DNA from 2 places in the Faecalibacterium hominis (ex Afrizal et al. 2022) genome. Region 2 is predicted to be linked to the other one. Evidence: riboswitches for the same ligand, from Rfam matches in the RefSeq annotation. Region 2 holds a riboswitch; the other holds the start of a gene.
The links. Region 2 has a riboswitch for thiamine pyrophosphate ahead of thiW (energy coupling factor transporter S component ThiW). Riboswitches for the same ligand answer to the same signal wherever they lie in the genome.

Region 1: linked by a shared signal. The riboswitch ahead of thiT (energy-coupled thiamine transporter ThiT) and the one ahead of thiW (energy coupling factor transporter S component ThiW) in region 2 are both predicted to bind thiamine pyrophosphate.

Annotation. Positions count from the first base shown of each region.
Region 1 is NZ_CP186860.1:10,056-26,029, reverse strand. It holds gene ACKXGA_RS00155 (FAD:protein FMN transferase) at 1-1,016, shown strand, start outside; gene ACKXGA_RS00150 (PTS ascorbate transporter subunit IIC) at 1,164-1,364, opposite strand; gene ACKXGA_RS00145 (SPFH domain-containing protein) at 1,364-2,401, opposite strand; gene ACKXGA_RS00140 (Ig-like domain-containing protein) at 2,545-4,047, opposite strand; gene ACKXGA_RS00135 (HlyD family secretion protein) at 4,084-5,196, opposite strand; gene ACKXGA_RS00130 (hypothetical protein) at 5,198-5,653, opposite strand; gene ACKXGA_RS00125 (endonuclease domain-containing protein) at 5,833-6,198, opposite strand; gene ACKXGA_RS00120 (microbial anti-inflammatory protein) at 6,907-7,314, opposite strand; gene ACKXGA_RS00115 (peptidase domain-containing ABC transporter) at 7,425-9,782, opposite strand; tRNA gene ACKXGA_RS00110 (tRNA-Asn) at 10,255-10,331, opposite strand; gene ACKXGA_RS00105 (sigma-E processing peptidase SpoIIGA) at 10,823-11,689, shown strand; gene ACKXGA_RS00100 (sigma-70 family RNA polymerase sigma factor) at 12,035-12,727, shown strand; gene sigG (RNA polymerase sporulation sigma factor SigG) at 12,805-13,569, shown strand; gene ACKXGA_RS00090 (sporulation transcriptional regulator SpoIIID) at 13,606-13,851, opposite strand; TPP riboswitch at 13,962-14,064, shown strand; gene thiT (energy-coupled thiamine transporter ThiT) at 14,153-14,725, shown strand; tRNA gene ACKXGA_RS00080 (tRNA-Ala) at 14,871-14,946, shown strand; gene ACKXGA_RS00075 (hypothetical protein) at 14,973-15,785, shown strand; gene ACKXGA_RS00070 (hypothetical protein) at 15,782-15,974, shown strand, end outside.
Region 2 is NZ_CP186860.1:2,343,583-2,359,556, forward strand. It holds gene ACKXGA_RS11285 (YeiH family protein) at 1-636, opposite strand, end outside; gene ACKXGA_RS11290 (TPM domain-containing protein) at 732-1,526, opposite strand; gene ACKXGA_RS11295 (Trm112 family protein) at 1,540-2,640, opposite strand; gene ACKXGA_RS11300 (SPFH domain-containing protein) at 2,655-3,944, opposite strand; TPP riboswitch at 4,126-4,232, shown strand; gene thiW (energy coupling factor transporter S component ThiW) at 4,413-4,928, shown strand; gene thiM (hydroxyethylthiazole kinase) at 4,941-5,762, shown strand; gene thiE (thiamine phosphate synthase) at 5,749-6,381, shown strand; gene thiC (phosphomethylpyrimidine synthase ThiC) at 6,539-7,849, shown strand; gene ACKXGA_RS11325 (Cof-type HAD-IIB family hydrolase) at 8,028-8,849, shown strand; gene ACKXGA_RS11330 (3'-5' exonuclease) at 8,867-9,871, shown strand; gene ACKXGA_RS11335 (TVP38/TMEM64 family protein) at 10,009-10,611, shown strand; gene cysS (cysteine--tRNA ligase) at 11,035-12,432, shown strand; gene ACKXGA_RS11345 (hypothetical protein) at 12,563-13,516, shown strand; gene ACKXGA_RS11350 (J domain-containing protein) at 13,589-14,341, opposite strand; gene ACKXGA_RS11355 (DUF5685 family protein) at 14,449-15,288, opposite strand; gene ACKXGA_RS11360 (hypothetical protein) at 15,292-15,687, opposite strand; gene ACKXGA_RS11365 (glycoside hydrolase family 2 TIM barrel-domain containing protein) at 15,838-15,974, opposite strand, start outside.

The sequences.
Region 1 (15,974 bases), 750 kb from region 2:
GCTCCACCGCCTCCAGCGCCGCCGATGGCCCGCAGCGCTACTCCACCGTATTCTATGATGTGTTCGACACCGTGACGCAGGTCATCGCCTACTGCGACAGCGAGGAAGAGTTCACCGCCCAGATGGACGCACTCCACGCCGACCTTGTGGAGTACAACCAGCTCTATGATATTTATAATGATTACGATGGCGTGACCAACATCAAGACCATCAACGACAATGCGGGCACTGCCCCGGTGACGGTGGATGACAAGATCCTCGGGATGCTGGAGCTGGCCCAGACCATGTACGACACCACCGGCGGCAAGCTGAACATTGCGCTGGGCAGTGTGCTGAACATCTGGCACAACTACCGCGAGGCTGCACTGGCCGATGACAACGACAGCAACAACCAGCTGCCCACGCAGGAAGAGTTGGATGCCGCCGCACAGCACTGCGATATCGCCAACCTCATCATTGATGAAGATGCCAAAACGGTCTATCTGGCCGATCCGGCCATGTCGCTGGACGTGGGCAGCGTGGGCAAGGGCTACGCCGTGGAGCAGGCCGCACAGGCCACCGAAGCCCGGGGCCTGACCAGTGCCCTCATCAGCGTGGGCGGCAACCTGCGGGCCATCGGCACCAAGCCGGACGGCTCCCAGTGGGTAGGCGGCGTGGAAAACCCGTGGAACTCCTCCGAGGTCTACACCAACGGCAGCTCCACCGTGGCCGCAGTCAAGATGAGTGACCTCTCCCTTGTGACCAGCGGCGACTACCAGCGCTACTACGTTGTGGACGGTGTGCGCTACCACCACCTCATCGACCCGGCCACCCTCTGGCCCGCCGCCTACTTTGACGGCGTGAGCGTGCTGGCTCCGGACTCCGGTGTGGCCGACTGCCTGACCACCGGCCTGTTCTGCCTGCCTCTGGAAGAGGGCAAGCAGCTCGTGGAATCGCTGGACGGCGTGGAAGCTCTCTGGTGCACCACCGATGGCGAAGTGGTCACCTCCAGCGGGTGGAGCGAGCATACGAATTAAATAAGGAACGGCCCTCTCCGTCATTGCTTCGCAATGCCACCTCTCCCGAAGGGCGAGGCTATGCTGCCTTTATCCCAGGCCAGCGATAGGCTCCCCCTTCGGGGGAGCTGGCAAAGCCAACAGGCTTTGACTGAGAGGGTCGTTCTTTTACTTGATATCCAGTTCGGGCGGCACGTCGATCTGGTCAGAGACGTACTTGCCGTTCTTTTTGCGCTGACGCACACACTCGGTGAGCAGATACTCGATCTGCCCGTTCACCGAGCGGAAGTCATCCTCAGCCCACGCGGCAAGGGCATCGTAGAGCTTCGCATTCAGGCGCAGGGGAATCTGCTTTTTCGGCTCTGCCATCAGTACAGGCTGCCGCTGTTCACGATGGGCTGCGCGTCACGGTTGCCGCAGAGCACCACCAGCAGGTTGGAGACCATTGCCGCTTTGCGCTCATCGTCCAGCTCCACCACTTTGTTCTCACTCAGGCGGTCCAGTGCCATCTCCACCATGCCCACGGCACCGTCCACGATCATCTTACGGGCATCAATGATGGCGCTTGCCTGCTGGCGCTGCAGCATGACCGCTGCGATCTCGGGGGCGTAGGCCAGATAAGTGATGCGGGCTTCCACCACCTCGATACCGGCCTCGGCCACGTTCTTCTGGATCTCGTCCCGGATGCGGGCAGCCACTACCTCGGAGGAGCCGCGCAGGCTGCCCTCGTCGGCTACGCCGTCGCCGGTGGTATCCACGTTGGGAGAAACATCATAGGGGTACACCCGCACCACGTTGCGCAGGGCGCTGTCGCACTGCAGGGAGAGATATTCCTTGTAGTTGTCCACGTTGAACACAGCCTTGGCGGTATCGGTCACGCGCCAGATGACTGCAATGCCGATCTCCACCGGGTTGCCCAGACAATCGTTGATCTTCTGGCGGGAGTTGTTCAGGGTCATCATCTTGAGCGAGATCTTTTTGCTCATGGACTCGACGCTCATCTGAGCATTCTGACCGTTACCGCCAAACAGCGCAGCCACGTTGGTTTCCTTGCTGTTCACATCTCCGCTCTGGCTCAGGCGGGTGCCGGCGGCGGGGTTGACGGCGGTACAGAAGGGGTTTACCCAGTAAAAGCCCTGTCCCTTCAGGGTGCCGATGTAATCGCCAAACAGGGTGAGCACCAGCGCCTCCTGCGGCTTTAGCACTTTAAGGCCGCAGAACAGGAAAATACCTGTGATCCAATACGCAATGGACAAAATCAGCAGCGGCACGCCCAGAAGCATCCGGTCTGCATCCAGCAGGGTGATGCTGCAAATGAACAGAGCAATGGATGCTACATAGCCCAGCAGGGTCAGCAGCAGCATGGTCATGCCGTTCTTCTTGGTCTGTAAGATCTTCTCTTCCATAAAATGTCCCTCCTTTACAGGGTTCGGAAGTTTCTTTCTGATATCAAAATCATATCATATTGTATTATGATTGTCAAGAACCTCCGATAAACACAAAACCTCCCACTCGAATGAGCGGGAGGTTTTACTACGCACAGTTATAATTACCAGAACCAATACCGTTTCTTGACGGCGATATACACGATCAGGCAGACCACGGTCAGCGCACCGGCGGCGATGAAGAAGGTCCAGTTGATATTGGTGAAGCGCAGATTCTGGTTGGTCAGTAGGTAGCTGCCAGCCGTATCGGCGGTGATGGTGCCATCCTTGTAGCTGTTCAGGAACTGCCACTTTTCGCTGGCAGTGTTGTGCAGATACAGGCGGCTGTAAGCGGCGTTCTCACCGGTCAGGGTGATCTGCACCACGCAGGGCAGCGCACCGCTTTCGCCCAGCTGGAAACTCAGGCCGTTTTCATCGGGGGCAAAGGTCAGGGCGGTGCTGAACCCGCCCTGGGTGCTCTTGATGCTGGTGCCATCGATCCGCAGGGTATAATCCTCACCCAGCACGATCAGGCTGCGGCCCGTGGTGCGCAGGGCGCTCAGGATCTCGCCGGTAATGACGGGCACGTCGCTCTGATAGAGGGACACTTCCTCCCCTGCGGCGTTCTGGATGGCGGCCACGGTGGCATCGGTGGTGATGTTGTCCTCGGTGCCCTCACCGCTGGTATCGCTGCTGCTGCCGGAGGTGGATGCGGTGCGGTTGACGATGACCGTGACCGAGGTGGAGGCGGTGCCGTTGGAGACCACCACGGAGGTGGCACCCGTGGCAACGCCGGTGATGACACCGGAACCGCTGACGGTGGCAATGCTCTTGTCCTGGCTCTTGAAGGTCAGGCTCTGGCTGGCAGAGGCCGGCGACACCTTGCCGGTGATGGTCTTGGAGGATCCCGGCTTGAGCACCACATAGTTGGTGTTCAGGGAGATGGACTGGCTGGAGACGGTGCTGGTGTTGGCCGCAACCACCGTAACGGTGGCCGTGCAGCTCACGTTGCCGTCCGTGGCGGTGATGGTGGCCTTGCCGGGGGCAACGCCGGTCACCTTGCCAAAGTTGTTGACGGTGGCCACCTTCTCATTGGAAGAGCTCAGGCTGACGTTGATATAGTTGGCCGCCGAGGTGGGCAGCACTGCCAGCGAAAGGCTGGTGGTCTCGCCCACGGCAATGGTGCTGGATGCAAGGGTGATATCCATTTCGGTGGCGATCATGCTGGCATCCGGCTGGGGGGTGATGGTATAGGTGCAGCTCACCCCGCCGCAGGTGGCGGTGATGTTGGCCGTGCCCAGGCCCACAGCCTGCGCCACGCCCTCACTGTCCACCGAGACAACATTGGGGTTATCAGAGACATAGGTCACGCCGTTCTTGCTGGCGGCATTGGCGGGGGTGGTCACCGGGGAGAGCTGCTGGGCCGTGCCCGCCAGCGGGGCGGCATCGTAGCTGCCGGTCTCGATGCTCTCGGCGGTAACTTTATCCCAGGGAAAGCTCACCTTGGGCAGCGTGAGGGCCAGCGGCGTGGTAACAGGGCCGGCAGCCGACGCAGGCAGGGCGGCGGCACAGGCCAGCACACCCAGCAAAGCCGCGCGGGCGGCCAGCTGTTTCGGGTTCAGTTTCATTCTTTCGTACCTCTTGGGCGTGGAATCGGCGGGCGCTTAGCGGAACAGCACGCCCAGGGCCTCCATCACATAGTCAAAGTAAGTCAGTTCATCGTACTCCACACGGGCGGTGACGCTCATGCCGTTGGAAAGATCCACCTTGTCGCCGCTGGTGCTCACGACATAGGTGTTATCCGGCTTGATGGTCATCTTGTAGTAAGACCCGCTGGTGTTGGTGGTCACGTCACTGTCGATGGAGGTAACAGTGCCGGTCAGGGTGCCGTAGGAATACTCCGACAGGCCGGTGATGGCGATCTTGCAGGGGTCGCCCACGTTGATCAGCGGCCGGTCGTTGACGGTGACAGCCGCCACGATCTCAAGGTCGCTGTTCTCGCTGGCCACGGTGGCCAGAGCGGAACCTGCGCTGAGCACCATGCCCACCTTGTAGGGGGTGTCCATGTGGATGACACCGGAGGTGGGAGCGTAGATGTAGTAATCGTTCGCGCCGGTGTTCAGGGCATCCAGCTGGGCCTCGATGTTGTCAATGTTGGCCTGCACGCTGGTCAGGTTGGCAGAAATGGACTGCAGGGTGGAGTAGTACAGGCTCTCCACCTCGCTCTGGTTCTGCTCCATCATGGTCTTGATCTGCTCGTCGGTGTAACCGGCGGCCTGATAGGGCGAAGCGTCGAACGCCTTCTGGCTGACCTGGCTCTTGTAGCTCTCGTACTGGTAGTAATAGGGCTGATCGTCGATGTCGGTCTCGCTGAAGTAGTTCTTGTCGTCCTGAATGGACTTGAGCAGCTTTTCGTACTGGCTCTTCTGCTTTTTGTAGATGTCCAGCTGCTTCTGGTAGCTGTCCTGCTGGATGTCCAGATCGGTGCTCTTGATGTGGGCGATGAGGTCGCCCTCGGTGACATAGCTGCCCTCCGAGATGTTCAGCTCGGTGATGGAGCCGGAGTAACTGGACATGATATAGGTCTTGTTGGCCGCCTGCACTGAACCAGTGGACTGGCTGACGTAGGTGCGCTTGTTCTGGGTGCTCCAGATCACCAGAAACACCATGAGGAAAGCCACCAGAAGAATGAGCGCGTAGCCAAAGGCCGGCAGCTTCTTCTCCATCATAATGCGGCGGTCCTGCAGGTCGGAAAGATTCTGAATGCGAGTGGTCATATTACTTCGTCTCCATAAAAACGTCCATGACACCGTTTTCGCTGTCCTGATTGACGTAGATGCTGTAGGTGGTGCCGGTCAGCTCGATCTCGTGCTCGTAGGCATAGATGTTCAGCTTCTGGCTGGCAAGGCTGCTGTGGTCCATGGGGCCGGTGAAGTGGGCGTACAGGCAGCCCTTCACCCGCAGCACAGCGTCCTGCTCGTAGCCCGGCTCCAGGCGGGGGATGAGCTGGTTGACCTGCATCATAAAATAGATCTGCGGCTCCGGGTTGGGGCCGGAGGTAAACTTGACGCACTGGATCACAGGGCCAACCGGCATGGCGCTGTGGCTCTTGATAAAGTTCTGCATCTGGGTCAGGATCACGCCCAGGTTGCCCAGCTCGCTGGCATCGATCTTGCGTGCCAGAACGTTGGTCAGCTTCAGGGTCTTGTTTTCTGCAACTTGGATCTCTCTCATAATAATGTCCACCTGTTTCTTTTTTGTTTGCAATAAGCAATTGTCTGGGGTCAAAGATTCTTTTTTACCGTTTTGCCAAAGACTCTCCTCAAAGCGGCCTCACCCTCTCAGTCAAAGCCTAACGGCTTTGCCAGCTCCCCCAAAGTGGGAGCTCTTGACAAAAAGGGTCACAGCTGCTTTTATATCCGAATTTGTACTTCCCTATCAATGGTCTCGCATACAGCATCAAAATGATTGTTAACATCCCGATTAGAGAACCGTAAAACTTTCAAGCCATAGCCATGCAGGATAGCACTTCGTTCCTCATCGTAAGCTTTCCCCTGTTCAGTATAATGCTGTGAGCCGTCAAGTTCAATAACCAATCTTGCATCCGCGCAATAAAAATCCACAATAAACGATTCAATGATCCGCTGTTTGTAGAATTTTACCGGATATTTCCGCAAGAAAACATACCAAAGCCGTTGCTCCTGTGGTGTCATTTCCCTCCGAAGTCTTCGGGCTACATCCAGCATGTCATTATTCTTGACAACTGTCGTCTTTTTCATCAGCTTATACCTCTACCGGGCTCACCCTCTCCGTCAGCGCACACGCGCTGCCACCTCCCCCAAAGTGGGAGGTTTTGACAGAATGATTCACTCCCTGCACTGTGGGCAAGTCTGCATTCACACTACGCAAAGGGAAACCCGCCGTACACTGCGCTATGCCAAGGGCTCTCCCTTCGGGAGAGCTGGCGCAAAGCGCCTGAGAGGGTGAGGATGCTCACGGTAAGCCACTCACACAGCGATAAAGTGTCACTATAGCTTATACCTCTACCGGGCTCACCCTCTCCGTCAGCGCACACGCGCTGCCACCTCCCCCAAAGTGGGAGGTTTTGACAGAATGACTCACTCCCTGCACTGTGGGCAAGTCTGCGTTCACACTACGCAAAGGGAAACCCACCGTACACTGCGCTATGCCAAGGGCTCTCCCTTCGGGAGAGCTGGCGCAAAGCGCCTGAGAGGGTGAGGATGCTCACGGTAAGCCACTCACACAGCGATAAAGTGTCACTATGTAAAGAGCATTCCTGTAAGGATAAACATAATCTTCTACCACACACAATTGCCTACCGCAACGCGATAAGCAACATAAAAATAAGGTGTGCCAGGAGGCACACGCCTCCTGGCACACCATAACGAGGCATTGTTGTCTGCCCCGCGCTAACAAGTAGGGCGGTGCAGTTTCCTCAACGCTTCATAATTTCAGATCACGTCTAATTAGACAGTGAAGGTAACAGCAGTCTCCTTGACGGTGTTCTTGGTGGGAGCCACGCCCAGGTTGTAGACAGCAGCAGCAATGCCCAGAGCGTTCATGACGTAGTCACCAAAGTTGTTCTTCTCGATCTTGCCGCCCTTAACATTGTGGCCGAACAGGTTCTTGCCGATGTTGCCGACTTCCTTCCAGGTGGTATTGCCGCTGAACAGGACACCGATGGTGCGGTCAACGGTGGACTGCAGGAAGGTGTTGCCAACCAGAGTCACGATGTTGGTGTTGAACTGCTTGACATTCTCAATGCCCCAGATAGGAGCGGTAACAGCGCCGATAGCGTCGATAAAGCTAGCGCCACCGTTGACATAGGTCATCTCGTTCTCTGCGATAACAGAGTAGTTTGCAGGCATCATCATAATGAATTACTCCCTTCAAATGAATGAAAAAACTTATTTTGGCGATCTTTTTCCGGCTGCGCATCCATCCAAAGATCATTTATGTAACCGAGTGCGCACTCGGCTGCAACTTAATAGGTCATTGCCTCGCCATCGTCGTCTTCTTCAACGACTGCCGCGGGGGCAACGGGTGCAGGCTCTTCCTTCTTGCGGCGGAAGATGCCCTGCTGCAGGTTCCAGAGCTCGTAATACTTGCCCTGCTTTGCCAGCAGCTCGTCATGGGTGCCGCGCTCCACGATCTGGCCGTGATCCATGACCAAAATCAGGTCGCAGTCACGGATGGTGGAAAGGCGGTGTGCCACGATCAGCATCGAACGGTCAGCCAGCTGGTTATAGATCATATCAAAGATGGTATTCTCTGTACCAAAGTCCAGGCTGGAGGTCGATTCATCAAAGATGTAAAGGCTCGAATCCTTCAGGAACGCACGGGCCAGTGCAATGCGCTGCTTCTCACCACCGGACAGGCCGTTGCCGGCTTCCTCCAGATAGGTGTTGTACTGCAGCGGCAGCCTGCGGATGAACTCGTGTGCGTCGGCCTTCTTGGCCGCCTCCCGTACCTGATCGAGGGTAGCCTCGGGGCGGGAGATGCGTATATTCTCGAAGATCGTCTTGCTGAACAGCTCAACGTTCTGCGGGACATAGGAAATGCAGCGGCGGACGGATGCATTGCTGTACTCGTCCAGATCAACGCCATTCACGCTGATGGTGCCGCTCTCCGGCTCGTAATACTTGAGCAGGAGCTTGGTGATGGTGGACTTGCCGGAACCCGAAGAACCAACCAGCGCCACCTTTTTCCCTTGCGGGATGGTGAAGGAGATGTGGTCCAGTGCCGGGGTGCGGTTGCCATACCGGAAGGTGACATCCTTAAACTCAATGTCGCCCTCCATGCTCTCCATCTCGGTGTACTCGCGGTCATCGTCCTGCTCGGATTCATAATCCATGATCTCCGTCAGTCGCTTCATGGAAATAGAAGCCTCCTGAATGGACATCTGCATACTGATGAGCTCGCTCACCGGAGAAGTAAAGTAGCCCGAAAGGGTGCTGAACGCCATGTAGCCGCCCAGCGTCAGCTGGCCATTCAGCACCTGCGTGATGCCCACATAGGTGGTGACCATGTTCAACACGGTCATGATCACGCTGGAGATCAGGCTCTGGCTGGTGCTGATCTTGCTGGAACGCAGGCTGATCTTCAGGCTCTTGATGTATTCACGCTCAAGAGCTTCCAGCTCGCGATCCTCGCAGGCGTTGCACTTGATGGTCTCGATGCCGCGCAGGCTCTCGATCATCTGGCTGTTCAGAACGGCCGACTGCACCATCGTCTCTTCATTGATCCGCTTATAGGGCTGCTTGAAGATGATGACGAGCAGCAGGCTCAGAACGGTGGTAAACAGGGTAATGGAGAACAGCGAGGAGTTCATCCGGAACAGGACAAAGCCTGTACCCACGGCCATCACAATGTCCATGACCACGCTCATTGCAATGCTGGTCAGCACCGATTTGATGGTGCTTGCATCGGAATAGCGGGTGGTGATCTCGCCGGTCTTACGGGATGCAAAGAACTTCATCGGCAGTTTGTACACATGCTCGAAGTAGCCCAGCATCAACGGGATATCGATTTTAATGGAAAGAAAGATCAGGATCCACTGTCTCACAGTCGAGAGCAGCGTGCTGGTCAGGTTGACCACACTGAACACGACAATGAGCGATATGAGTAGGTTTTTCAGCCCATAAGGTAGCACCTCGTCCATGATTGCCTTATTAAAGACGGTGGACACGATGCCGATCAGTGTCAGGATCACTGAACTGAGAATAGCGTAAGCAAACAGCTTTTTCTGGGGAAGCAGCAGATCCATGTACCGCTTCAACATATTGTTGCGGGCTGCCTTGGCTTCCTCTTTGCCCTCCACCTTATGCTTGCCGGTGCCACCCTTGAACTCCGCTGTGGGGTTCAGCAGCAGCAGCACGCCGGTGAAGTTTTTATAGAACTCATCCAGGCTGATCTTTTTCAGTTCATTTGCAGGGTCGCCGATGACGACATAATCCTTGCATTTGTACTTTTTGCTTGCATCAGCCTTGCGTTCTTCTTCCTGCACCACATGCTTGCGGCGGGCATCGTCATCCTTGATGGTCGTCTTTTTGAAGATGACCACAAAGTGGGTCAAGCCCTGGTCGGTAATGACCTGCGCAATTGCGGGCAGTGTGAAATCGCTTAAAAAGTTTTCGCGGTCAACACGGACAGCCGCCGTGCTGAAGCCCAGCTCATTGGCTGCTTTCTGCAGGCCAACGAGGTTCGTGCCTTTCATGTCGGTTCCCATCATATCCCGCAGGCGGGTGATGGTGATTTCCTTTTTGTAATGGAGGCACACCATTGCGAGTGAAGCGGCCGCGCAGTCCGTAGAATCGTGCTGCCGCACATAGGTATAACGCATACGATGTTTCCTTTACAAGAGACCGACAACCAAAAGCAAACGATCTCTTTTTCAATGTACTGTGTCTATTTCAAAACTACGGCTTTTATTCTAGCACACCCGGTCTGTTTACACAAGCCCCAGTTTGCTGTTGTTTTGACCGTAGGTCTGACAAATGAAAAAGGTTTTCTTTTTGCACTCCGGTTTAACAGCGCATAGCCTTCTGCTTTGCCCTGCCCTGCGGAGAACCAGGGCAAAGCAGAAGTCCGCTGCTATCAAAAGAAGGGAGCGCCTACCCTTTGATCTGAGTCAATCACCACAGAACGTTTAAAAACTGTTCCAAGGTTTGGGTGTAGTATACCACAATCTGACAGCATCTTCAAGAGGACATTTTTTAAGAAACCATTAATTTTGAAGATTTTGTGAAAAAAGTCTCAGATTGGTTACAACACCCGGTTAAAAAACAAGCGGCGAAGTTGCCCTCGCCGCCTAATGGCGCCTCTTGCCTGACTCGAACAGGCGACACCCTGATTAACAGTCAGGTGCTCTAACCGACTGAGCTAAAGAGGCACATCTTTCAAAACGCAATTGCGCAGCGCACAATTGACTGCGAGATGTATTATAACTCTTCCCGCTCCCTTTTGCAAGCCTTTTTTGGAAATTTGTGAAAAAAGTTTTTCAAAAGGGCTCAACCCTCTCAGTCAAAGCCTTGCAGCAGCGAAAGGTCAGGCTGTCCCTCCCATACAACCTCTCCGTCATCATCGCTAACGCTCGATGCCACCTCCCCTAGTAGGGGAGGCCTTGGCAGGAGATTCGTTTTTCGATTGATTCGCCTTCGGCTCCAAAATCATCATCTGCCGCAAGGGAAAGACTTTGCGCCAGCAGGGCAAACAGGAGCGAAGCGCCAGCCCCCGAAAACGCGACGGTATGCCAAGGGCTCCCCTACTAGGGGAGCTGTCGCGGCAAAGCCCGCGACTGAGAGGTTTTATGCAAAAGCAAAGCCTCTCCTTCGCCCTCTTTCTCCCCCACCTCCTGCTACACTGATATCTACCAGAAAGAAGGTGCCGCCCATCAAGACTGTGATCTACCTCGATGTCCTGCTGCTGACGAATTTTGCGCTCACGCTGCTGTTCCTGCTGGCGGCTGGGCTGCTGGCCGGGGTGGAGTGCCGGACCGGGCGGCTGCTGTTGGGCGGGGCAGCGGGGGCAGCTTCCTCGTTGGCCCTGCTGGCCCCGGAAGCACCAGACGCTGCCGCGCTCTTATATAAAGTGTCAACCGCCGCCCTCACGGTGGCCGCCGCCTACGGCTGGCCCGGGGGCCGATGCTTTGCCCGGCTTGTGGGGTGGTTCTGCGCGGGGAATCTGCTGCTGGCGGGGGCGCTGCTGCTGCCCGGGGCACAGACCAACAACGGCTGCATCTACCTGCCCCTTTCGCCGGGGGCACTGCTGGCGGGCGCGGGCGGGGTGGTGCTGGCTGTACAGGGGGTGCTCCGCTTTCTGGGCCGGGGCGGCGGGCAGGTGTTCCCCGCCCGGCTCACCGTGGCAGACACAGCACTGGATGTCCGGGCCTTCTGCGACACCGGCTTTTCGGTGCAGGAACCGCTTTCGGGCCGGGCGGTGGTGCTGGTGCGGTTCGGTGCCGTGCAGGGCCGCCTGCCGCCCGCCCTGGGTACTTATCTGGAGCAGCACTTTGCCGGGGCCGCTCCCCTGCCCGTCCCGGCGCTGGGAGTGCGCCTTGTTCCCTGCACCACCGTGGCCGGGCACTGTATCCTGCCGGCCGTCCCGGCCAGCCTGTGCTGCACCGGCTCCCCCGCCGGGCAGGGCATGGCCGAGCACCTCTATGCCGCCTTCGCCGACCTCCCCCCGCCGCCTGATGGGTGGGAAGTGCTGGTGGGGAGCGAAACCGTCAGCAGCCTGGCGCATGGGTAGGCTGCACTTCCATACAACCTCTTCCTGTTTCCGCCACTGGCGGCGGTCGTCGTTGCCTAACAGGTGAAAGGCAGAGCTTTCCGCCATGCCAAGGGCCCCACTACTAGGGGGGCTGTCGCCGCAGGTGACTGGGGGGTTAAGCCGGGAGCCGCTGCTGGCGTTAAACCCCACCGTCATCCCTACGGGATGCCACCGCCCCTAATAGGGGCGGCCTTGGCAAAGAGGGCGAGCTTTCCGCCATGCCAAGGGCTCCCCTACTAGGGGAGCTGTCGCGGCGAAGCCTGCGACTGAGAGGTTGGACAAAGACAGAGCCTATCCATTACTATCCTACAAAGGGGTCTCATCATGTTCAATTTTATCAAATGGCTGTTTTTTCACTTATTATCCCCTTCCACCGCCCACTACATCAACGGCGGGCCCAGCCTGCCGCCGCCGCTGACACCGGAACAGGAAAAGGCCCTGCTGACCCGGATGATGGCGGGGGATGCCGCCGCGCGCGATGACCTCATCACCCACAACCTGCGGCTGGTGGTCTACCTTGCCAAAAAGTACGAGAACAGCGGTGTGCCACAGGAGGACATGATCTCCATTGGCACCATCGGGCTGATCAAAGCGGTAAACACCTTTACACCCGCGCGGAACATCAAGCTGGCCACCTACGCCAGCCGGTGCATCGGCAACGAGATCCTGATGTACCTGCGCAAAAGCTCCAACCGGCGGCAGGAGGCCAGCATCGACGAGCCCCTGAACACCGACGGCGACGGCAACGAGCTGCTGCTCTCGGACGTGCTGGGCAGCGACGAGAACCTTGTGGGCCTGCAATTGGAGCAGGCCGCCGAGCGTGCCACCCTCCGGCGCTCCGTGGAGCAGCTGGCCCCCCGGGAGCGGCAGATCATGGAGCTGCGCTTCGGCCTTGTGGACGGCGTGGAGCACACCCAGAAGGAAGCCGCCGATGCCCTTGGCATCAGCCAGAGCTACATCTCCCGGCTGGAAAAGCGGATCATCCGTCAGCTGAAAGAGGTGCTGGAGCGGGAGTAGCTGCTAACAATTCCCATGTATCTTCCCTGCCCTCTTACCCCATACTTCCGGTATCAACGTAACCGGAGGTTCGGGGGATGTACAACAAAGTGGAATTATGCGGGGTGGACACGGCCCAGCTGCCGGTGCTTTCCGAAGCGGAAAAGCGGCAGCTGCTCACCCGGGCGCGGGCAGGCGATGCCGCCGCCCGGCAGGCCATGATCGAGGGCAACCTGCGGCTTGTCCTGAGCGTGGTGCAGCGCTTCGCGCAGCGGGGGGAGAATCTGGACGACCTGTTTCAGGTGGGGTGCATCGGGCTCATCAAGGCCATCGACAACTTTGACCCGGCCCAGCCGGTGCGGTTTTCCACCTACGGCGTGCCCATGATCATCGGGGAGATCCGGCGCTTCCTTCGGGACAACAACGCCCTGCGGGTCAGCCGCAGCCTGCGCGATGCCGCCTACAAGGCCATGCAGGCCCGGGAGGCGCTGGAAAAGCAGCTGGGCCGGGAGCCCACCGTGGACGAGGTGGCCCGGCAGGCAGGGCTCTCCCGCCGGGAGGTGAACGCGGCGCTGGAATCGGTGGTGGAGCCCATCAGTCTGGAAGAGCCCCTTTACACCGATGGCGGCGATGCCATGTATGTCATCGATCAGGTGCGCGACCCGGACAGCGAGGACAGCTGGATCAGCGGGTTGGAGTTCCGGCAGACCGTGGCCGGTCTGACCCCGCGCGAAAAGCGGATCATGGAGCTGCGCTACCTCAAGGGCGAGACCCAGATGGAGGTGGCGCGGGAGATCGGCATCAGCCAGGCGCAGGTCTCCCGGCTGGAAAAGGCCGCGCTGGAGCAGTTCCGGCACAAATAAACAGGAGAGCGGCACAGGCCTCCCTGCACCGCTCTCCTACTTTTTGTATTTGCGCCTGGTCGCCGCCCCGCCCCGCAGATGGCGCTCGGCCTTGTTGCGGGCCAGCACGGCCTGCACCCGGGCAAACAGGGCCGCATCCACGGCCCGCAGGCGGGTGGACACATCCTTGTGCACCGTTGATTTGCTGCACCCGAACGCCCGGGCGGCTGCCCGCACCGTGGCACTGTGCTCTGCAATGTACTCTCCCAGCAGCGCCGCCCGCTGCTCCGGCTCCACGTTCATCCGGTCACGCCTCCCCTGTTTGCGGTCTCCCTAAAAAATATGAGCCAGCGGCCGCCAATATGCCCGCCGGGGCTTGACATTTGGGCGCTGGCCGCTATACTGGGAGCTGGACATAAAAACAGGGGCGCTGAAAAGCTGAGATCCGCACCTGAGCGGAGTACCCTCGAACCTGATCCGGGTAATGCCGGCGTAGGTAGTTTGCGGAAAGGTCCACCCTCTTCACAAACGAAGCCCATGCGCCTGCCTTTTTGTGCGGGTGCATTTGTTTTTGTGTACTATTATCTGAGAAGAGGAATCTCCCATGTCAAAAACCTATTCCAAGACCCGCATTCTTGTGGAGTGCGCCCTGATGATCGCCATTGGCACCGTGCTGAGCAACATCAAGTTCTTCACCCTGCCCAACGGCGGCAGCGTTACCCTGCTGAGCATGCTGCCCTTTGTGCTGGTCTCCTTCCGCCACGGCGTGAAGTGGGGCCTGTTCACCGGCTTTGTCAACGGCTGCCTGCAGATGCTGCTGGGCTTCTGGGCACCCCCGACCCCGACCTTCCTGTATTTCCTGGGTGAAGTCCTGCTGGACTACCTGGTGGCCTTTATGGCGCTGGGCACTGCCGAGTTCTTTGCCCGTCCCTTCAAGAACCGGATGGTCGGCGTGGCCGTGGGCACCTTTATGGCAGGTTTCCTGCGTTTTATGTGCAGCTTCCTGTCCGGTGTGCTGGTCTGGGGCAACCTGAACGAAGGCCTGTCCGCCTGGACTTACAGCCTGGTGTACAACGGCAGCTACATGCTGCCCGAGACCCTGCTGACCATGGTGGCCGCCGTTCTGCTTTGCCGCGTGGCTCCGCAGATCTTTGACCGCCAGCACGCAAAGGGTTGACCCATCCTCACTTTGTTCCGCGCCCTGCCCGGCTCTGTGCCCGGCAGGGCTTTTTTGTTATTGCAAACTTTTTCAAATTGGGTGTTGACAACCGCCCGCCCGGCTGGTATAATAACTCACGTCGCAGGACACCAACCGAATATGTGGGGGATTAGCTCAGCTGGGAGAGCGCTTGCATGGCATGCAAGAGGTCAGCGGTTCGATCCCGCTATTCTCCACCAAAAAAGCACTGTACTTCGTAGGAAGTATGGTGCTTTTCTTTTTTGTTCCGACAAAAAGATCAGGGGTGCACCGCTCGCCATGCAGGCGGGCCAGTGACACCCCCGATCTCCACAACAGCAGACATCTCCCCCGCAGGTTCAACCGGGGTTTCCGTGGGCAGCATGGCAGCCGACCCGACAGCGCCCGCACCAGCGTGGCAGGCTTTGGCAGAAGCGCCAGCAGTAAGGCAACGTGGGCGGCGAAGAAAAAAGAAGTTTCTGCGCCGCAAAGTCTGCGTGGCAGCGGTGGTTTCTCCGGGCAAAATGACGAGACGATTCACAAGTTTCTGGGAAAGGTCGATTTGAAAGACACCCAGCAAGTGGAAGCCCTCAAGGATTCTTTCTGCAACAAGTACGCCAGTTCCAAAGTTGAGAATATGATGGTCATCACCCGCAACGGTGAAGTCCATTATATGACCGACAATAATCCCCGAGGGGTTGACTGCTCGTATCTGGGTGGTAAACTGAAAGGGAGTTACAACATCCACACGCACCCGCCAGATACCACGCAGTATTCCTTCAGCACTGATGCAGACATCCCGGCGGCATTTGCCGACGGCACCCGCATCATGGAAGCTGTGGACTACAAATACAGGTATCGCTTTGTAGTTCCTGAAAATATCACTTTTGAACAGTGGGACCGCGCCAGAAGTGACGTACAAGACCATGCACTGCAGTACATGGCCGAACGCGGAATGAGCGTTGCTGACATTGAAGAAAACGAGTTGCACGTTATCATTGAGGAAACCTGCAAGCAGCTTGGCGTGACTGGTTATAGTCGCTGGGAGGTACACAAATGAGCTACACCAAAGAGCAGATAGACCAATTGTGGAAGGAAAGTGTAAGGCGGGAGCGTAGCCTTGTTGCAGAGTACAAAAGAACACATTACATTCCGAGCCGTGCTACGATTTCCACGCCTGAAATTGATGCCGAACGAGCCGAACAGAAGCGTTTATATGGCGAGTATTGCAAATTGATTGCGAACAGAA
Region 2 (15,974 bases):
GTCGCCGGCAGCTTCACTGAAAGCGTAGCCGGTGGCTACAACGCTGGAGGTATCATTGACCGCCGTACCGGCCCAGAGACCGAATGCGGCATCGGAAAGCCCAAGCCACCGGCCGAGGAGCGGGAACACAACGATCATCACCGTATCGAACAGGAAGGTGGCGGACATACCGTAGGCGATGTCCATGTCATCGGCCTCGATCACCGGTGCAATGGCGGCAATGGCAGAGCCGCCGCAGATGCCGGTCCCGGCGTTGATCAGGCTGCTGGTTTTCCAGTTGAGCCCGAGCGCTCTGCCGATCAGCGCGCCCAGTCCAAAGCAGGTGGCCAGGGTGAAGAGCATGACCGTCAGCGAAAAACGGCCCACTGTCAGCACGGTGCGGATGTTCAGGCTGGCACCCAGAAGGACGATGGCGAATTTCAGGACCTTCTTAGAGGTGAATTTGATGCCCGGCGCGGTTGTTTTGTTGGGCTGGAAAAACGCATTGATGGCCATGCCGATAAACAGGGCGATGACCGATGCACCAATGAGGTGGAGCCCGGCGCTGCTTTCCAGCGTTTCCAGCCACTTGGCGATGCAGGCGATGCCCAGTGCCAGCGCGGCTCCGGGGATCAGGGCGGTGATCTTCTTTGACATTCGTTGGGTTTCCTTTCTTTTGCATGTTACACGGAAATAGAAACAAGCGAAAACCACCGGCAGAACCGGTGGTTTATTGCTGGAGAAAAGGGCGCTCAGAACGAGCCGCCGGAGGAGCCGCCAAAGCCGTCGCTGTCCACGGAGGAGCCGCCGGAGCTGCTGCTCTCCTCGTGGGGCGGGTCGTAGACCTGCACACGGTCGGTGTGGGTGTAGTTGTCCACCTGCACCCGCAGCTTTAAGCCTGCGCCGATGTAATCGTTGGCCTCGGTCTTGAGCCGGGCTGTTTTCATCTGGCTGTACAGCACGCCGCAGACGATACCGGCAATGATCATGGGTACGCCGATGACGATGAGGAGCAGGATGGGCCAGCCGCTGGTGTCGTTGTCAACATCCAGCGGTTCGCCGTGCTCAGCGTAGAAATCCAGCGTGTCGGCGCACATGGAGAGGTACTCGGAGGCGGCCTCGGCCCAGTCGTCGTCCGAGAGATAGGGAACAACGGCATCTTCGATCTGCTCAATGCGGTAATCGGTAAAGGCTGTCACGCCGCCGCCGTAGGTGATGGTGACATACTTGCGGGAGCCGACTGCCAGCAGGAAGAGGATGCCGCTCTGTTCAGAGCCGCTGCCCAGACCGTTGGCAAGGTAGTAATCTTTGGCGTACTGGCGCTGGTCGGTGTCACCGATGCTGTCCACCACCAGAAAATACACGTCGCAGTCGTGGCCGTTGCTGGCGGCTTCGGCAGAGGCTTCCAGCTGGCTGTAAGTATCCGCATCGAACAGGCCCATCTCGTCCCGCACCAGCGGTGCGGCGGCAAAGGCGGGGATGCTCAGGCAGAGCGCCAGCACCAGTGCGGCCAGCAGGGCGGCAAAGCGTTTTGCAGTGTGTTTCATTCTGCCACCCCCCTTATAGCAACAGCAGGAACGCCAGCACTGCCATCAGGGGCAGGCTGATGCCCGCAAACCACGCGGCCACCCGGCTCTTGTCCACCGGCAGGTCACCGATGAGCCGCCCGGTCTGCCCGTTCATGGCGAACAGGAAGTCCTTGTCCTTCCACCGGGTGTGGAGCATCCAGACCGGCAGCAGGGCGTAGTGGGCGTGGGTCATATCCACGTTGATGTTCTCGGAAATGGGGTGGATCTCGCTGTAGCCGCCGGTGGTGGCGTGGAGCGCATCGGCCGTGGAGTTGTACATCCGGCGGTAGGCGCGCTCGGCGCAGGCATCGGCATCCTCGTCATACCGGTCGGCCAGATAGCCGGGCAGGTAGGCCGTGGAGAAGGGCTTCAGGTCACCGTAATCAAAGGGCTCAATGGCATCCATGTGGGTGTTGGGCATCTTGCTGGAGCCATCCACCGGCACCTTGGCAAAGGCGGCCGAGCCCTCGCGGCGCACATCGTAGTGCTGGGTGGTGGTCACCATGTAATCACCCTCGCGGTGGCTCTCGGAGTTCTGGCCCTCGTACCGGCCGCGCGCGTCAGCCTTGGCATCGTAGAGCCAGAAGGGAACATATACGCCCTGGATCTCTGCGAGGTGGTTCTGGCTCTTGAACGCCTTGGGCAGGAAGGCCTTGCCCTTGTAATATCTGGTCAGCTGGGCAATGGCGGTCTTTTTGTCCAGCTTGAAGGGCAGAATGTACTCCGGCTTCAGCTTGCCGGAGAGCTTGCCGCCCAGCACTGTGGGGTTGCCGCAGTAGGGGCAGGTGGTGGCGGCGGTGGTCTCGTCACAGACCAGCTCGGCCCCGCAGGTGGGGCAGGAGTAGCTGTTCAGGCCCTCCGCCTCGGCCTCGCTCCACACCGGGCTGTCCTGCCGGGGCAGGCGGGCGGCTTTTTTGGCATCGCCCTCGGCGGCAGTGTCGGCAGCGGCCTGCTTTTTGGCGTAGCGGGCCTCGATGTCCTTTACGTCGTAGGCCGAGCCGCAGTAATCGCAGACCAGCTTGCCGCTGGCACCATCGTAGTGCAGGGGGCCGGTACAGGCCGGGCACTGATAATTCGTTGTCTTTTCAGCCATGCGTCAGACCCCTCTCAGGCCCCAAAGGGCTTGCCGCACTCGGGGCAGAACTTGGGCGGGTTGGCCGGGTCGGCAGGCACAAAGCCGCAGTTGGCGCACTTGGCGGCGGGCCGGGGTCTGCCGCACTCCGAGCAGAATTTGCCGCTGTTCTTTGCACCGCAGCTGCACACCCAGACAGCCGGGGCTTCGGGCCGGGGCTTGCCGCATTCGGCACAGAACTTGCCCGTGTTGCCGGTGTGGCCGCAGCTGCAGGTCCAGCCAGCGGCCGGTGCGGCCTGAGGCTGCGCGGCGGTCTGCTGGCCGCCCATCTGGTAGAGATCCCGGGCGTTGACACCGCCCGCTGCAGCGGCCTGGTTCATCCCCATAAAGGCCATGGCGGGACCGGCGGCGGTGTTGGAGGCGGCAGCCTGCATGGCGGAGGCCTGTGCGCCCACCAGATGCGCGGCGGCGCGGGTGGGGTCCATAAAGGCCGCGCTGCGCTGCAGCTCCTTGATCATCTGCTCGTCCTCTTCGCTGGCCTTGACACCGGAAACGCCCAGAGAGACGATCTCGATGCCGCGCAGCCTGCTCCACTTGGCGCTCAGCTCCTGATTCAGGGCCTCGGCCAGCTCGGCGGTATGGCCGGGCAGGGCGGAGTAGCGGATGCCCTGCTCGCTGATCCGGGCAAAGGCGGGCTGCAGGGCGGTCATCAGCTCGGTCTTGAGCTGGCTGTCCAGCGCGTCGCGGGTGTAGGCGTTTTCCACATTGCCGCAGACATTGGTGTAAAACAGGATGGGGTTGACCACCCGGTAGCTGTATTCGCCGAAGCACCGGATGCCGATGTCGATATCGATACCGGCGCGCTGGTCCACCACCCGGAAGGGCACCGGGTTGGGGGTGCCGTACTTGTTGCCGGTGAGCTCCCGGGTATTGATATAGTAGATGCGCTGGTCGGAACCGGCCTGCCCGCCAAAGCTGAATCGCTTGCCCAGCTCGGCAAACACGCTGTCGATGTTCTTCAGTCCGCCGCTGAGCAGGGAGGGCTGGGTGCCGGTGCTGTAGGTGTACTCGCCGGGTTCGGCACAGAGGTCCACCACCTTGCCTTGCTCCACGATCAGCACGCACTGGCCATCGGCCACGGCGATCACAGAGCCGTCCGAGATGACGTTTTCGCTGCCGTGCCGGTTGGCAGAGCGGCCATTGGTCCGCTTCTGGCCCTTGACGGCCAGCACCTCCGCAGGCAGAGCGTCACAATAAAAATATTCCTTCCACTGGTCGCCCATCACGCCGGATGCCGCGCCCATGGCTGCTTTGATGAGACCCATAACTTCAATCTCCTTTTGTGCCGGGCAGTGCCCCAAAGCGGGGAATGGCTCCCCCGGGCGCTGCGGAATTTGGGACAAGTATAACATAATCCGGGAAATTGTAAAAGCGATTTGGCAAAAAGGCGAAAGAAAAACTTATTCTTGCTTTTTTGCCCCGGCGGGTGTACAATACCCTACGAAAAACAAAACACAGGGGAGCTCGTAAGGCGGGCTGAGAGGAAGTAACCAAACTTCGACCCTTGACCTGATGCGGATAATGCCGCCGTAGGAAGTCATAGGAAAATGATTTTTTGCAGGAGGCACCGCTGTGGTGTCTCCTGTTTTTTGTTGCCGCAAGCCGCCGCAACGGGCGGCTCCGGGCTGAGGGGGAGCGCCCTGAGCCTTGAAATAACTGCGATGGGAAGCCGTGTTCCGGCGTGAGAGGAGGCCAGCAAGCCTCGACCGCTTTTTGAGAAAGAGGAGTTACCAATGAAAAAATTCTCTGTGAAAAAGCTGGCTCTCGCTGGAATGTTCTGCGCCCTGTGCGTGGTGGGCAGTGTGTTCAGCTTCCCGATGTTCGGCAGCAAGTGCGCCCCCGTGCAGCACATGGTCAATGTGCTCTGCGCCGTGCTGCTGGGCCCCTGGTGGGGCGTGGGCGTGGCCTTTGTGGCCTCGCTGCTCCGCAATATCCTGGGGCTGGGCAGCCTGATGGCCTTCCCGGGCAGCATGTTCGGTGCCCTGCTCTGCGGCCTGGTCTACGCAAAGACCAAAAACCTGATCGCCACCCTGGTGGGCGAGGTGTTCGGCACCAGCATTTTGGGCGGCCTGTGCGCTTACCCGGTGGCCATCTGCCTGATGGGCAAGAGCGCCGGTGACATCGCGTTCTACGCCTACATCGTGCCCTTCCTCATCTCCACCGCTGTGGGTGCGGTCATTGCGGGCGTGCTGGTGTACAGCCTGCAGCACTCCGGTGCCCTGCGCTCCATGCAGAGCAGCCTTTCCTGACGGGGGTGCGTCATGTTTGCAGAGCAGTTTGCCAATGTCCGCACCAAAAGCCCCCTCGTTCATAATATCACCAACTACGTCACCGTGAACGACTGCGCCAACATGGTGCTGGCCTGCGGTGCTTCGCCCATTATGGCCGACGATGCCGCCGAGGTGGAGGATATCACCACCATCTGCGGCGGGCTGAACATCAACATCGGCACCCTGAACAGCCGCACCATTGAATCCATGCTCAAGGCGGGCAAAAAGGCCAATGCACTGGGCCACCCCGTGGTGCTGGACCCTGTGGGCGCAGGCGCTTCTGCCCTGCGCACCGAGACGGCCTACCGCCTGCTGGACGAGGTGCGGTTCACGGTCATCCGGGGCAACATCTCCGAAGTAAAGACGCTGGCTTCCGGCGCGGGCACCACCAAGGGCGTGGATGCCGATGTGGCCGACAGGGTCACCGAGGAGAATCTGGACGGCGCGGTGGCCTTTGCCAAGGCTTTTGCCGCAAAGACCGGTGCCGTTGTGGCTATCACCGGTGCCATTGACATCGTGGCCGATGGGGCAAAGGCCTACTGCATCCGCAACGGCCACCCAATGATGAGTGCCATCACCGGCACGGGCTGCCAGCTCTCTGCCCTGACGGCGGCCTTTATCACCGCCAACCCCGGCCAGCCGCTGGAGGCTGCGGCTGCCGCCGTCTGCGCCATGGGCCTTGCGGGCGAGATCGCCCATGCACGGCTGACCCCGCTGGACGGCAACGCCACCTACCGCAATTACATCATTGATGCCATTTACAATATGACTCCGGCTCAGCTGGAAGAGGGTGCCAAGTATGAAGTGCGCTGAAGAATATATGCGGCTCTACGCCGTCACCGACCGTGCCTGGGTGGGCCGTCAGACCCTCTATCAGCAGGTGGAGAGCGCCCTGAAGGGCGGGGTGACCTGCGTTCAGCTGCGGGAAAAGGAGCTGGACGAGGAAGCCTTCCTGAAGGAGGCATTTGAGCTCCACGACCTGTGCAAAAAGTACAACGTGCCCTTTTTTATCAACGATAACGTGGACATTGCCATCCGCTGCCACGCCGAGGGCATCCATGTGGGGCAGGAGGATATGGCCGCTGCTCAGGTGCGCCAGCGCGTGGGCGATGAGATGATGATCGGTGTATCCGTCCACAGCGTGGAGGAGGCTCTGGAGGCCGTCCGGCATGGTGCCGACTGTCTGGGCGTGGGGGCAGCTTTCTCTACCCACACCAAGTCAGACGTGGATGTTCTGCCCGAGGGCATGATGAAAGCCATCTGCGATGCCGTGGACATCCCCGTTGTGGCCATCGGCGGCATCCACAAGGAGAACCTGCTCCGGCTCAAGGGCACCGGCGTGAACGGTGTGGCCCTTGTCAGCGCGATCTTCGGCGCGGAGGACATCGAGGCCGAGTGCAGGGAGCTGAAGGCACTGGCGGAGCAGCTGTAAGGCGGCTCGCCCTCTCAGTCATCGCTGGCGCGATGCCAGCTCCCCCAAAGGGGGAGCCAATTGCGCACAGAGGAAAGGCTGCGCAAAAACCTATTTCCGGTACGTTCAGCGCGCAAAGCGCTGTTCAGGATAAAAGAAACATTTGGAGGAAAGTACCATGCAGAACTACACCACACAGATGGACGCTGCCCGCAAGGGCATCGTCACGCCGGAAATGGAGATCGTGGCCAAAAAGGAATACCGCACCACGGAGGAGATCCGTCAGCTGGTGGCTGAGGGCAAGGTGGCCATTCCCGCCAACAAGCACCACACCTGCCTGAACCCCGAGGGCATCGGTTCCATGCTGCGCACCAAGATCAACGTGAATCTGGGCGTTTCCCGCGACTGCAAGGATTACAACGTGGAGATGGAAAAGGTGATGAGCGCCGTCAATATGGGCGCGGAAGCCATCATGGATCTGTCCAGCCACGGCAACACCCAGCCCTTCCGCCAGAAGCTGACCCACGAGTGCCCCGTGATGATCGGCACTGTGCCCGTGTACGATTCCGTCATCCACTATCAGCGCGACCTTGCCACCCTGACCGCGCAGGATTTCATCGACGTGGTGCGCCTGCACGCTGAGGACGGCGTGGACTTTGTCACCCTGCACTGCGGCATCACCCGCAAGACCATCGACCAGATCCGCACCCACAAGCGGAAGATGAACATCGTCAGCCGCGGCGGCTCTCTGGTGTTCGCCTGGATGAGCATGACCGGCAACGAGAACCCCTTCTACGAGCACTTTGACGAGATCTGCGAGATCTGCGCCGAACACGACGTGACCATCTCGCTGGGCGATGCCTGCCGCCCCGGCTGCCTGGCCGATGCCACCGATGTCTGCCAGATCGAAGAGCTGGTGCGTCTGGGCGAGCTGACCAAGCGCGCCTGGGCACACAACGTGCAGGTCATGGTGGAGGGCCCGGGCCATGTGCCCCTGAATCAGGTGGCCGCCAACATGGAGGTGCAGAAGAGCATCTGCATGGGCGCTCCCTTCTATGTGCTGGGACCCCTCGTCACCGACATTGCCCCCGGCTATGACCACATCACGGCTGCCATCGGCGGTGCCGTTGCCGCCATGAGCGGTGCAGCCTTCCTGTGCTATGTTACCCCCGCCGAGCATCTGGCTCTGCCCAACGTGGACGATGTGAAACAAGGCATCGTGGCCTCCAAGATCGCCGCCCATGCGGCCGATATCGCCAAGGGCATCCCCCATGCCCGGGATATCGACGATAAGATGGGCGATGCCCGCCGCGTGCTGGACTGGGATGCCCAGTTCGCCTGCGCCCTGGACCCCGAGACCGCCAAGGCCATCCGGGATGCCCGCCTGCCTGAGGATGACCACAGCGACACCTGCTCCATGTGCGGCAAGTTCTGCGCCGTCCGCAGCATGAACAAGGCACTGGCCGGGGAATACATCGACATCCTGTAACACAGCGTTTTCTTCCTTCTCAGCCGTCCGGTTTTGCTCGCCGGGCGGCTTTTTTGCTTGTCTCTGGGCGGGGAACAGGTTTCCTGCTTTACAGAAAAGGGAAAGCATTGTAAAATAGATGGGTAAGTAATAAAATATCCGGCGGGAAGCCCCTGCCGGAGAACGAGGAATAAAAATCATGGCAAGATCGAATATCCGGGTGCTGGCTCTGGACTTGGACGGCACCCTGACCAATGACGAAAAGATCGTTACCCCCCGCACCCGCGCGGCGCTGGATGCCGCCGCCGCACAGGGTGTGACCATCGTGCTGGCCTCCGGCCGCCCCACGGCGGGCATTCTGCCGCTGGCAAAGGAGCTGGGGCTGGACAAAAAGGGTGGCTGTGTGCTGGCCTACAACGGCGGCAAGATCATGGACTGCATGACCGGCGAGGCCCTGTATCAGGTGCAGCTGGGAGCGGAGTTCGTCCCGGAGCTCTGCGAATTTGCAGCCCGGCAGGACGTGGCCATCCTGACCTATAACAGCGAGGGCATCGTGTGTGAGCGGGATCAGGACGTGTGGGCAAACAAGGAGTGCTTTACCACAAAGCTGCCGATGATCCATGTGGATGATCTGGCCTCCTATGTGGACTATCCGATCTGCAAAATGCTCATCACCCTTGACCCTGCCCGGCGGGATGCTGTCTGTGCCGCCGGAAAGGAGCAGTTTGCGGGCCGGATCGACCTGTACCCCTCCAGCCCCTTCTTCATCGAGGCCGTGCCGCTGGGCGTGGCAAAGGACAGGAGCCTTGCCGCCCTGCTGGAGCGGATGGGCCTGACCCGGGAGAACCTGATGGCCTGCGGCGACGGCCTGAACGACCGCTCCATGATCTCCTATGCCGGGGTGGGCGTTGCCATGCAGAATGCCGAGGATGCCGTCAAGGCTGTGGCCGATTACGTTACCGCCGCCGACAACAACCACGACGGCGTGGCCGAGGCCATCGAAAAATTTATCCTGAACTGAGAGGAACACAAACAACAATGCCACGCAATCTGGTTTTATTTGATCTGGAATGGAACATCGGCTATAAGCCGTATCTCTTTAATTATCATGGCGTGCAGCAGACCTTCCGGGGCGAGATCATCGAGATCGGCGCAGTGAAGATCGACGAGGATGCCAATGTGCTGGATACCTTCTCCATCCACCTGCGGCCCCGCATTTTCCGCACCCTGCAGCACCACATCGCCAAGGTGACGGGCCTGACCCAGGCCGACCTGGACCGGGGCGAGCCCATCGTGCAGGGGCTGCGCCGCTTTATGCAGTGGTGCGGCCCGGATGCCGAGTTTGCCGAGTGGGGCATGGATGACGTACCGGTGCTCAAGCAGAACCTTTTCCTCTGTAATCTGGACGAGAGCCGCCCCACCCAGTGGTATGATCTGCAGCAGATCTTCCTGCGGGAGCACCCCCGCAAGGAGGGCGAGGGCATGACGCTGGAAAGCGTTGTGACCCGGATGGGCATCCCGATGGAGCGCCCGTTCCACGATGCCCTGTCCGATACCCTTTACACCGCCGATGTCTGCCGCAAGCTTGACCTGCGGGCGGGTCTGGCGGCCTACCCCACCGAGGAGGAATCCCTGCGGGCAAGCCTCTGCCCCGCCCCCGGTGATTACCGGGACTTCCGGGTGTTCCGCGGCTATGTGGAGCAGTCCACCTGGCGCAGCGACCCAAAGATCATCACTGCCAGCTGCCCGGTGTGCGGCGGGGATCTGCAGCCGGACGATATCTGGCTGAAAAAGGGCAACAGCGGCTGGTATACTCTGTCTGTCTGCCCTGCCTGCGCCGGTACCGGCAATGAGGTTGGAAAGGGCGTATTCCAGCGCTATAAGCTGGCCCGGCGGGACGGCCTGCACTGGAGCTTTGCCCGCTGCGTCCAGATCCCGGACGAAGCCGGGCTTGCCCGCTGGGAACGGATGCGCGCCCAGCAGATCGAGCGGATGCAGGCCCGGGCCGAAAAGGCCGCCGCTGAAGCCGCCGGAAAAGCATAAAGATTCCCGCCCTGTGCAGGAAATGCCCCCGCAGTCTCGTAGTATAGGTGATGTGACAAAAAGCTCGTATTTTGTTCACGGGTGTGTCATAGAAACCGGATATACTAAAGAAAAATGAGAGGGAAGGAACACGCGGGATGGAAATGACGATGATAGGCTGGCTTCACCAGCTGGGAACGCTGGAATTCTGGAAGGCCCTGCTGGAAGGCTTTGGCGGCCTTGGCCCCATTGCGCCCGTGATCCTTGCAATGGTGGAATCCTTTTTTCCGCCGCTGCCGCTCATTGCCATTGTGGCGCTGAATGTTGCGGCCCACGGCGGGCTTCTGGGCTTTGTGTACAGCTGGGCCGGGGTGATGCTGGGCGGCACTGTGATGTTCCTGCTCTGGCGGCGTGTCGTCAAGCGTTTTTTCTGGAAATTTGCCCGCCGCTCGGCAAAGCTGCAAAAGGCGGAGCAATGGGTCAGCCGGTTCGACACCGCGTCCCTGTTCATGCTGTCGGTCCTGCCCTTTACGCCTTCGTCCTTTATGCACTTTGCCTTTGGCATCTCTGATTTTGACGAGAAGCGCTACCTTGTCACCATGCTGCTGGGCAAGGGCGTGATGGTGGCCATGATGGCCCTTTTCGGGCAGTCGCTGGTGTCTGCCATGAAGAACCCGTTCTACCTCGTGCTTGCCATCGCCATCTGGGCGGGAATGTACTTTGCCAGCAAGCACTTCTGTAAAAAGCACGAGATCGATTGAATCGGCGCAGAGCTGCCGCTGAAATGCCGGCGCCTGCGTTTTGCTTGACTTCTCCCCCCGGCCCGGCTATAATACAGATGTATCAGGAAAAATGCGTTTACCCGGGCAGAGTAGCGCAAAGGTGAGCTGGACAGAGAGAACGGGCCGTTGGCTGGGAGCCTGTTTGCAGCAGCGTGTGTGAAGTGCGCCCGGGCAGCACGCCGCGGGAAACCTGCTGGGGAGTATCGCGGCGCGGCAGCCGCCGTTATCGGCTTTGAGCGACAAACAGAAGTGGAACCGCGATTTTGAAAACCGCCTTCGATGTGATATGGGAGACTGTATCACATCGGGGGCTTTTTTACTTCTCTGTTTTCGTAAGTCAGCGAAGCGAGACTGAGAGGTTCTGCTGCGGCTTTTGTTTGCCCTACAAGAAGGAGAGTTCTTATGCAGATTTTCAACACCCTGACCCGACAGAAGGAAGAGTTTGTGCCGCAGGTGCCCGGCGAATACCGCATCTACGTCTGCGGCCCCACCGTTTACAACTATATCCACATCGGCAACGCCCGCCCGCTGATCGTGTTCGATACCCTGCGCCGCTATCTGGAATACCGCGGCAACAAGGTCATCTATGTCTCCAACATCACCGATATTGATGACAAGCTCATCAAGAAGGGCCAGGAGGAGGGCACCTCCATGAAGGAAGTGGCCCAGCGCTTTGAGGCCGAGTACCTCAAGGATGCCGCCGGTCTGAACTGCAAAAAGCCCACCGTCCAGCCCCGTGCAACGGAGCACATCCAGCAGATCCTGGACATCGTCAAGGACCTGATCGATTCCGGCCACGCCTACGTTGCCAAGAACGGGGATGTCTACTTCCGCGTCAAGAGCGATCCGGAGTACGGCAAGCTGAGCCACCTCAAGCTGGACGATCTGGAGAGCGGCAACCGCGAGCTGCGCAGCCAGATGGAGGATGACCTGAAGGAAGACCCCGCCGACTTTGCCGTCTGGAAGGCTGCCAAGCCCGGCGAGCCCGCCTGGGAAAGCCCCTACGGCATGGGCCGCCCCGGCTGGCATATCGAGTGCAGCGCCATGAGCCGCACCCATCTGGGCAAGACCATCGACCTGCACTGCGGCGGTCAGGATCTGATCTTCCCCCACCACGAGAACGAGATCGCCCAGAGCGAGTGCGCCAATGGCTGCGAGTTTGCCCACTACTGGATGCACAACGGCTTCATCAACGTGGATAACCAGAAGATGTCCAAGAGCCTGCACAACTTCTTCACCGTCCGCGATGTGGCAGACCTCTACGGTTACGAGCCCATCCGCTATTTCATGCTGACCGCAGGCTACCGGATGCCCCTGAACTACACCGTGGACCTCATCGAGAGCTGCAAGAACAGCCTGGAGCGCCTCTACACCTGCCGTGAGAACCTCGATTTTGCCCTGAGCAAGACCGCGTTTGGCACCGATGAGACCCTGACCGCCAAGGCAGACGAGGCCCGCGCCAAGTTCTGCAAGGCCATGGACGATGACCTGAACACCCCCGATGCGCTGGCTGCCGTGTTCGATCTGGTCAAGGAGATCAACACCCTGTCCGCTGCTTCCTCCAAGGCTGCGCTGGAGGCTGCCGCCAAGGCGTTCGATGAGATCACCGGCGTGCTGGGCCTGATGTACAACCGCAAGAAGGACGAGGTGCCCGCTGAGGTGACGGAGCTGGTGGAAAAGCGCGCCGCCGCCAAGAAGGCCAAGGACTGGGCCGCTGCGGATGCCATCCGTGCGCAGCTCACCGAGATGGGCTGGGCTGTCAAAGATACCGCCCAGGGCCCGCAGCTGAGCAAAATTTAACTTGAATCCCGTTATTGACCTGTACGGTACAATGCGGTAAAATGAGGGTGCGGGAACACTGTGCTGTGTGTTCCACGCACCCTTATTTTTGCATGATACAAGAACCTATATAAAAGGAGGTCTTTGGCTGATGAAAACCAAACGGCTGATCTCATTGCTGCTGGCGGCAGTGTTCGCCCTGAGTGCGGCGGCCACACCGGCGCTGGCGGCTTCGGCGGGCAGCGAACTGCCTGCCCTGACCACCGCAGGCGTGGATGAGACCAACAGCGTTGTCTCGATCCGCCTGACCGCAGACGGGGATCTGACCTATGGCTCCCCCTTTACCCTGAGCGTCCAGACCACCCCGGCAGATACCCAGTATATCGGCGTGGTGATGGGCACCAGCGGCGAAGCGCAGGGCTATGTGACCCTGATCCTTTCGGGCAAGATCCGCACTCTGCTCAAGATGATCCCCCTGCCGAAAAAGATGTCGGCGAACCCTGAGCAGGAAGAGGAGTTCAACATCTACGCCTACATCAAGCAGCTGATCGACGGCAACGACGTGAGCGTGCTGCTGCGGGTGGCTGATGAAGTGGTCTCTGTGATGGATGTCCTGAAATTCTACATCCCCACGCTGAAGGATGTCTCCACCGGCATGAAGCTGTCGCTGGAGCTCATCCGCAAATATCTGCCTGAGGGCGTGTTCAGCCGCATTTATCTGGACGAGCAGCCTACGGAAGCCGGCAGCTATGTGGGCGGTGCTGTGGCGCTGGAATCCGGTGATGTGAACACCGCCGGTATGGCGTTCTTCCGCATCAAGCCCAAGAGTGCAGGGGTGCGTGTCTACTGGGCACAGGAGCTCCCCGCCAGCATGACTGCGGCGGAGGCCCAGAACTACAACATCACCGCCGTGGTCGAAAGCGACGGCCAGGTGGTCGAGGGCGGCAAGGTGACCTACACCTATAAAAAGAAGAGCGGTCTCTTCGATTTCCTGGGCACGACCCAGAGCGGGTTCCCTACCGAGCCCGGCGAGTATATCCAGACGGCCAAAGCCGCCGGAAACTACTCCAGCAGCGAGATCAGCCGGACGATCGTGATCCAATAACTGAATAAGCAAAAAACCTCCCTGCCACGCCGGCAGGGAGGTTTTTGTTTGTTCTTACATCCTTATTGGCGCTTACATCCGGAACCGCCAGCCCCAGCCGCCGCCACAGCAGCAGTTGCACAGCAGGTTGAGCAGGATCATGCTCCAGCACCAGCGCATCAGGCCGCCGGGCTGGGCGTAGGTGGTCTGGGTGCGGTAGGTGCGGCCCGGGTCCTGCAGATTGCGCAGGTTCATCTGGTACTCGGTGTTGCCAGGCTCCATCTGGGCGGCGCGGCGGGCATCCTGCAGGGCATCGATGCTGTTGCCCAGGCCCTGATTGGTCAGCGAGGAGAGATAGTACCACCGGGCGGTGCGCACGGTGATGCCGTCCAGCACGCGGCGGGCCTCGGGGTAGCGCTGGTTGATGATAAAGTTGCGGGCGGCCTGCATCTCAGGCGTGTCCGCACCGTTGTAGCCGGGGCCGCGCTGCTGCTGATAATTGCCGCCAAAGCCAAATCCGAACCCGAAGGGGTCATAACCGAAGCCAAAGTCTCCGAAATCCCCGTTGGAGTAACCGTTCTGCTGGTACCCCTGCTGATAGCCGCCGTAGGAGGGGCCGCTCTGCTGGCCGTAGGCACCGCCGTAGCCGCCGCCCATCTGGGGGCCGGTCTCGCCCTTGGTGATGGCATCGTATGCCGCCTGCACCTCCTTGAAGTGCTCTTCGGCGGTGGGGTCGTTGGGATTCAGGTCAGGGTGCCAGCGCTTGCACTTGGCACGGTAAGCCTTTTTGATCTCGTCTTCACTGGCACCGCGCTGGATGCCCAGAACCTCATAGGGGTCTCTCATCGGTCTACTTCCTCACGTCTCTATTACCATCTGTGCGGCCACTGTGCCGCACAAGCAATCTTTAGTGTACAGGACTGGAACGGAAAAATCAAGGAAAACCGCCGGGATCAGGCGGTTTTGTCCTTCTTTTTTGCGTTTTTGCAGTGATATTTGAGCCACACGCCCGAATACAGGATGTTGCGCAGAAGGTCAACGTCCTCCACACAGGGCAGGCGCTCAAAGCTGCGGGCGCAATTGGCCAGCAGCAGCTCAAAGATCTCCCGCATCTCTTCCTCGTACCCGGGTTCTCTGCTCAGGGTGCGCAGGGAATTGTATGCGCCCTTGCGCTCGTCCCGGGCCAGGTCGTCGTAGGCATCCAGCAGGTAGATGTACTTGCCCAGATTGAAGCCGATGCTGCGCAGTTCCGGGGACCAGTGGTCCTGCCTGTAATCGAACAGCTCGGCCATCAGCTCCCCAAAGCAGCCGGAAACGGCATCCAGATCCTCGCTGCCCTCGGCCTCGTACCGGGCCAGCCGATCCAGACAGGTGCGGATGGCGCTGCACTGGCGGGGCCAGCGGGCGGCGGCCTGCTGCGTGGGGGCAGCAAGCATCTTTTCAAAGCCCAGGCCCAGCAGGCTGTGGTCGTCGTTCCACTTGTCCTGCGCGTTGTAGTAGTGCAAAGCCACGCTCAGGTCTGCGCAGTAATCGGTGGGGCCGCTGGAACGCCACTCCACCTTCCGGATGGGGTGGATGGGGCAGTGGTCACAACCTGCCGCACAGGCGCTTTCGCCCTCGTACAGGCTGCACAGCAGCAGATCCAGAAAGGTCAGGTCATAGCTCAGGGTCAGCCGCCCCCGGGTGCCGTGCAGCGCGCCGATGCGGCGGCAGAGCCCGCAGTAGGCCGAGCGGTACCGCGCCTGTGCCTCCGGGCTGAGTGCGGCCTGATTCGGGATAACATATCCGAACATGGCTCAGCTCTTCTTGATGAACTGGGTGCCGCAGCGGGGGCAGGAGATCTGGATGCGGCCGCGGCCGCGGGGCACGCGCAGCTTCTGGCGGCACTGGGGGCAGCGGTAGTAGTGATAGACCTTGCGGTTGGCCCACTGCTCCTTCCAGCCCTTGAACTTGTTGTCCACCCGGTCCTTCAGGGTGTAGAACTTGTAGTTCTCCTCGGTGCGTTTGGAGATGTTCCGGCTGAAGGTGCGGTAGTAGCAGAAGATCAGCAGGGCCGCGCCCAGATAGGTGAACAGGTTGACCCGGCTGATGATGGCGATGAGGAGCAGCGCCAGCGAGGCAATGCTCAGGAATTGGTTCAGGCCATCGGTGCCATAGCGGCCGATCATAAACTGACGAAGTTTCTCTCTCATAGATTTCCGGTCCTTTGTCCTCAAGAATAACCCTCTCAGCCACGCGGACGCATGGACAGAGAGGGCGTTTGATTGTTCACAACAATAGAATATCAGCCAACCATGATAAAACTTTGAACAGATTGCAAATCTACCATGAAAGGACGAAATTTAATTGGCATTCTCTGCACCGGAGCGCTTGCGCACGGTCAGGGCGGCCTCCACATCCAGCGCGCCCTCCATTCGGCAGTGCAGCACGGCACGGCCTGCCTCACCGGTGGTGGCAAGGTAGGTGCCCGCCATGCCGC